Regions from separate parts of the Syntrophotalea acetylenivorans genome, predicted to be linked through region 2. Evidence: riboswitches for the same ligand, from Rfam matches in the RefSeq annotation. Region 2 holds a riboswitch; the other holds the start of a gene.
The links. Region 2 has a riboswitch for cobalamin ahead of cobA (uroporphyrinogen-III C-methyltransferase). Riboswitches for the same ligand answer to the same signal wherever they lie in the genome.

Region 1: linked by a shared signal. The riboswitch ahead of A7E78_RS11545 (TonB-dependent receptor plug domain-containing protein) and the one ahead of cobA (uroporphyrinogen-III C-methyltransferase) in region 2 are both predicted to bind cobalamin.

Annotation. Positions count from the first base shown of each region.
Region 1 is NZ_CP015519.1:2,512,167-2,515,571, reverse strand. It holds gene A7E78_RS11555 (aldehyde ferredoxin oxidoreductase family protein) at 1-591, shown strand, start outside; gene A7E78_RS11550 (MoaD/ThiS family protein) at 694-918, shown strand; cobalamin riboswitch at 1,025-1,203, shown strand; gene A7E78_RS11545 (TonB-dependent receptor plug domain-containing protein) at 1,336-3,300, shown strand.
Region 2 is NZ_CP015519.1:1,350,073-1,353,477, forward strand. It holds gene A7E78_RS06185 (PocR ligand-binding domain-containing protein) at 1-575, shown strand, start outside; gene A7E78_RS06190 (response regulator transcription factor) at 602-1,249, shown strand; cobalamin riboswitch at 1,459-1,641, shown strand; gene cobA (uroporphyrinogen-III C-methyltransferase) at 1,767-2,966, shown strand; gene A7E78_RS06200 (histidine phosphatase family protein) at 2,963-3,405, shown strand, end outside.

The DNA.
Region 1 (3,405 bases), 1.2 Mb from region 2:
GAAGAAATCGGCAAAGCCACTCCTCTCGGCCGCATCCTCGGCAACGGCACCAAGTCCGTAGGTGAAGCTTACGGTCTGACCCGTGTACCGGTTGTTAAGGGCCAGGGCATCCCGGCTTACGATCCTCGCTCGGTTAAAGGTATCGGCATCACCTACGCTACCTCTACCATGGGTGCCGACCACACTGCCGGTTACTCCATCGCTACCAACATCCTGCAGGTTGGCGGTCACATCGATCCGTTGCAAAAAGAAGGTCAGGTTGAGCTTTCCCGTAACCTGTCCATCGCTACCGCGTCCGTCGACAGCACCGGTATGTGTATCTTCATCGCCTTCCCGGCGCTGGATATCCCCGAGTGTCTGCCTGCTCTGATCGACATGATCAACGCCCGCTACGGCATCAGCCTGACCGGCGACGACGTAGTTGAGCTCGGCAAGTACATCCTGAAGACCGAAAAGGCCTTCAACGACGCCGCTGGCTTCACCAACGCCGACGATCGTCTGCCCGAGTTCTTCGAGTACGAGCCCATCCCGCCCCACAACGTGGTTTGGGATTTCTCCGGCGAAGAAATCGACGAATTCTGGAACTTCTAAGAATTTCGTAGATGCAATTGGTTAAACCGTTGTGGGCACCCGTGCCGGGTGCCCACAACTTTTTGTATTCAACCGCTCCACCCTATTCGAGGCCTGCTGTCCATGAAGATTACAGTGAAACTTTTTGCTATTTTTCGCAATGATCGCTTCAAGATAGAAGACCGGGAATACCCGAAAGATGCTACTGTTGGTGATGTTCTCACCGCTTTAGATATTGACCATCCTGAACTGGGCGTAGCCCTGATCAACGGCCGCCACGTGGATACAGAAACTGTCCTGACAGACGGACAAACCCTGTCCCTGTTCCCCAAGGTCGGGGGCGGCTAAACCTCTCCAGCATCGGATTATTTTGTTTTTCACCCCTGCGGGTGATTTACAGGCCAGGCATAACTGTTATCCTTAATGAGCGTCTGGCCAATGGACTGAATAACCAAAATCACATATCCGTCGGTGCCCCGTTGGGCTGAAAAGGGAAGTGGGGTGCAAATCCCCCGCGGACCCGCCACTGTAAGCGCGGACAACGGACCGAAATGCCACTGGCCAGAAAAGCTGGGAAGGCGGTCCTGCGAACGAAGCGCGAGCCAGAATACCTGCCGCTACGGATAACCCACATCATCTTCCCCGGGCTTATGGGAAGGTGGGCTGAGGCGGACATGAAATGTGGCTCTGTTATCCCTGGAGCCACACCCTTCTTCGCGTTCCTCTTTGCGCCTACCCCCGCCTGGGCACAAAGAGGAGTTCACTATGCACAAAATCCTTGCTGTGGCCCTGGCTGGTTTGCTTTTGCAGACGAGCCACGCCTGGTCACAAACCCCGCAAACTCTCGAACCGATCATCGTTACTGCTACCAAGCTGGAGACCCCGGCGCGGGAGGTGGCAAGTTCCGTGACAGTTATCACCAAAGAAGAAATTCAACTCAAACAGCAGGCCACTGTCACAGAGGTACTGCGAAGCGTGCCTGGGCTCGACGTTTCTCGCTCTGGGGGCCTTGGTCAGCTAACATCTGTTTTTTTACGCGGTGCCAACTCTGAACACACTCTTGTATTGATCGATGGGGTTAAAGCCAACGACCCCAGTTCGCCTAACAGGCTTTTTGATTTTGCCCATCTTTTAACCAACAATATCGAACGAATCGAAATCGTCAGGGGCCCCGCAAGCACGCTCTACGGATCAGACGCCCTTGGAGGTGTAATTCAAATTTTTACCAAAAAAGGGGCAGGGAAGCCCCAAGTTCAGGTTGCGGCCGAAGGTGGCTCCTATGAAACACACAAAGAACAATTCTCAATAAGCGGTGGCAGCGAACTCCACAATTATTCCCTAATGGCCTCATACCTTGAATCCGATGGTATAAGCAGTGCCGCCAAGTCATACGGGAACAGGGAAAGGGATGGCTATGAAAACATCGCAGTCTCTGGCCAGATTGGCTTAACGCCAACCGAAAATTTCGATTTTGATTTGATTTTCCGCTTTAATGACGCCGAAAGCGACCTGGACCTGGGTGGCGGACCTTCTGCTGACGACCCAAATTATGTTGGCAAATCAGAGTCTTCTTTCCTGCGCCTCCAAACCAGATTCGCACTCTTTAATGACCTTTGGGAACAAAAAATCGGTTTTTCTTTTTCAGACTACGACAGAACCTTTCAAAACAAACCTGACGCGATCAATCCCCTGGCCTTTGACGATAGCCAGTTTGAGGGGCAAACTTATAAAGTTGACTGGCAGAACAACTTTTATATAAAAAATAACACCATTACTCTAGGGATAGACTACGAAAAAGAGAAGGCAGACAATAAGGCATTTCTACAAGGAGTAGATCCAGTTGCAGGTTTTTTTACTTATACCTCTGAGACCAATAATGAAGAGGCCCATACTCTCGCCTACTATCTCCAGGACCATATCAATATTTCCGATGCTTTATTTACAACCATTGGCCTGCGACTTGACGACCATAGTGACTTTGCCTCCAAAGTTACCTACCAGATAGCGGCAAGCTATCTGGTTGAGAAAACGAAAACAAAAATCAAAGCAAGCCATGGAACCGGCTATAAGGCCCCTTCTCTTGTGCAACGCCTTGAGAACGCAACATACTCTAGCGTAAATTTTGGCACATTAGATACTCTTGGCAACCCAGACCTCAAACCCGAGGAAAATAGAAGCTGGGATTTTGGCGTAGAACAAACGCTGCTTAATGACAGGATCAAGCTGAGCACAACTTACTTTGAAAACAAGTTCAACAACCTCATTAAAAATTCCTACAACCCAGCCGGGTATGCTACGTATGACAACGTTAAAGACGCCAAAACCAAAGGAATTGAGATTGGCGCATCATGGCAACCCATTGCGAACTTTATTCTCTCCGCCTCTTACACCTATACTGATGTCGAGGATGCAAAAGATTTTTTAAGAATTCCTCGCAATAAATTTAGCGCTAATGCAAACTATCAGTTTATGCAAAAAGGCAACATCAACATCGACGTAATTTGTGTGGGAGAAAGAGAAGATGATCCCTACAACCTGGAAACGGGGGACTACGATCGAGTTGAGCTTGACAAATATACATTGCTTAACCTAGCTGTTTCTTTCAACGTCACTGAAAAATTACGCCTTTTTGCCCGAGCCGAAAACATACTTGACGAGGACTACGAAGAGGTCTGGGGGTTCGGCACCCCTGGCATCAGTGGTTATATCGGTGGAGAGTATACCTTCTGAGCATAGCATGGTATCTTTCCCACACTGCAGCCTTAAAACCTTCGCGCACCTCCCCTGTCTTGCAACCAGCAGAGGAGGTGCCTTATCGAAACATTGGCCTTGCCC
Region 2 (3,405 bases):
TTCTGGATGTCTATCGACAAAGTTACGGCATGCTGACGCTGCGCCGCTCCCGGTTCGATATTCACCTGGCGCTGCAGGAAGTCATCAACCAGTCCTACTATTTCTGTCAGGACCGAAAACTCAACATCGTCTATCGATCGGATGTACAGGAGGAACAGATATTTTTTGGTGACCGCCTCCGCCTGATGCGTGTGTTCGCCAACCTGCTGGACAACGCTATCAAGTTCAGCCCTGAAGAAGGATCGATCATCATTGAAACCAAACAGTTGATGGCGACCGACGAAAGAGCCGTTGTTTTCCCTCCACTGCAGGAGGGGGTTTCTTACATCGAAATGTCCTTTCACAATTGCGGTGACCGTCCGCCTCGGGAGGAACTAGACCTGCTGTTCGACAGGTTTTTTACCAGCAGCCACAAAAAACCCGGCGAAAAAAAGGGGCTGGGACTGGGCCTGCATTTTTGTAAACTAGTGGTCGAGAACCACGGGGGACACATCTTGGCGGAAACAACAGAGGATGGGCTTCGCATCAGTCTGGCACTGCCCGTGACGGACGAAAATAGCCAGCGCGGACACTAAACCACCGTGATAAGAGAGGGGGATTCATGCAGCACGACAAACCGTTTAAAGTCTTTCTAGCCGACGATCATCCCCTGTTGCGCACTGGGTTGCGCATGAGTCTCAGCCAGCATGCCGACATCGACTTTATCGGCGAAGCCAACGACGGCTTCAAAGCCGTGGAAAAGATCAAAACAAACCCACCGGATGTCGCCCTGATCGATGTCGACATGCCGGGCCTTTCAGGGATGGCCGCCATCCGCCTCCTGCGCAAGCAATACCCCGACATGAAACTGCTCATCTTCTCCTCCTACAGTGACCGGCATTACATCGAAGAAGCCATGCAGGCTGGCGCCAACGGCTATATCCTCAAGAGCATAGACATCAGCGAACTGGTCGAGGTCATCCGCGCTTTTGCCCGCAATGAGCAACCCATGTCGCCCTACCTCATGGACCTGGCCATCGAATGGGAGAATACTTCCGCTAGTGAAAACGCGGATAAATTGGTCACCAAACGGGAAAAACAGATTCTCGAATGCCTTGCCCGCGGGCAAGGCAACAAAGAAATCAGCGATTCCCTCTACATCAGCACCGAAACAGTCAAAACGCACATCAAGAACATCTTCAAAAAGCTGGAGGCAAAAAGCCGCCTGGAAGCGGTCATCGCCGCCAAGGAAAAACACATCATAGACTGAGTCGTGGACAAGACGCTCCATGCCTGGAGCGGAACATAATTCGTGGCCACATGCTTTCGGCCGGCTGTTGCGCAATGGAGAAATACCTCCGATGAGGGATTGTTTTCGGTTGAAGCCTCTGTTAGAAATATAAACAGGTTGAGAGATCGAAAACTGAAAGCTTCGCAACAATTTTATTGTTACGCTCTCAGGTTCCAACTCTTTACTTCACAATTTGATCCAGGACAGGTGTTTAACCAACCTAACAGGGAAGACGGTGTAAATCCGTCGCGGTCCCGCCGCTGTAACCGGTGACGATAGCCACACGATGCCACTTTTTTTTCATAAAAGGGAAGGCGTGGCTGGTAGGATGATCCGGAAGCCAGAAGACCTGCCTGTCCTATGTACGTGCTGTCGCGGCCTTCGAGGATAAAGGTCAGGCAATCCCTACACGTGTACATATCGATAGCTGGCGGATAAAAAACGATATCCCCGGAGCTTTTGGCTCCGGGGATTTTTCTTTTCAGGGGAGGTATCCATGCACCTGCCGATTCATCTATCCATCCGGGGGCGGCTTTGTCTGCTGGTCGGCAACGGTCTCCTCGTTCAATCACTTACTCCCCGGCTGAGCAACCAGGGTGCGCAACTGCGATGCGTAGACTTACGGCAGCAACCCTACCGACAGAAAGATCTTGAAAACGTCTTTTTAGTCATTGCCGATGCCGACGATCCTGCCATCAATAGCCAGGTCACCAGGGAGGCCCGCGATGCCGGCATTCTCGTGATGCGCGGCGACCTGCCCACTGATGGAGACTTCACCCTTCCCGGCTTGCAATCCGCCGCCACGGCATTTTCGGAACCCGCTACCCTCTCCCCGGCCAAATCCCCTCAGGGAGATTCCCCCCCGGGAAAAGTATCCTTGATCGGGGCCGGACCGGGTGATCCGGGCCTGCTCACCGTCAAGGGAGCGGCCTGCTTGCAAGCTGCCGATGTGGTGTTGTTCGACGCCATTGCTAATCCTTTACTGGTGACGCGATACGCCCCGAACGCCGAAAAGATCGATGTCGGCAAACGCAAGGGCAACTACAAATACAGTCAGGAAGACATTACCAGGCTGATGCTCGACCTGGCCCGCCAGGGCCGCAAGGTCGCCCGCCTCAAAGGAGGCGATCCGACAATTTTCGGCCGTGGCGGTGAAGAGGCCCGTGCCTTGTTCGCCGCCGGCATTCCCTTCGAAATCGTACCCGGCGTCAGTTGCGTGGCCGCAGCCCCGGCCTACGCCGGAATCCCCATCACTGACCGCGAATACGGTTCATCCTTCGGGGTTTACACCATCCACAAAAAAAACGGCGCCGGCCTGAGCGGTGAACAGTGGCAGCGCATGGCCGGAGGGCCCGATACCCTGATCCTGCTTATGGGCAAGAGCATGCTCGCCACGGTGGCCGAAAAACTGGTATGCCAGGGTCGGCCGGCCACCACCCCGGTGGCCCTTATCACCGATGGTACCACCTGCCGACAAAAATGTTTTATCGGCACCTTGGCCAGTATCGTTGAAAAAGTGGAACAGGAGGCGGACGGCAACGAAGGGCCCGGCATAATCGTGATCGGCGAAGTGGTCTCGGCCGTTCCTAAAATGCAGTGGTTCCATCCCAATTTACAGGAAGAATTGGCCGGTGCCACGGAACAGGAAAGCGCTTTTGCCCTACTGAGCAGGCTGATGGAAGGGATCGCGGCATGAGCGGCGCACAGGTCTTTCTAATCCGTCACGGCGATACGGGCGACGCGCTGAAGGGCCGATTCGTCGGCCGGAACGATGTCCCCCTGGGTCCCATCGGCCGGCGACAGGCTGCCGCCCTGGCAGGCCGTCCGGACTTAAAGAGCTGTCGGGAAGCCTTCTGCAGCCCCATGCTGCGGGTACGACAAACCCTCGCACATTCGGAGCTCGACCTGGCCTGTCAACAGGACGCAAATCTGCGGGAGATCGACTTTGGACGTTGGGAGGGGCTTTCCTTTGCGGAAATATCCCGAGATTATCCCGCCGAAGTCGACAGCTGGGCAGGTCTGGAGAGCGATTTTCGTTTCCCCGGAGGGGAAGCCTACGCCGATTTCTTGCACCGCATCCAAAAAGCAGCTGAGCGTATCGCCCGGACTGCCGCGTCGCAGACTTCGCCGGTTGC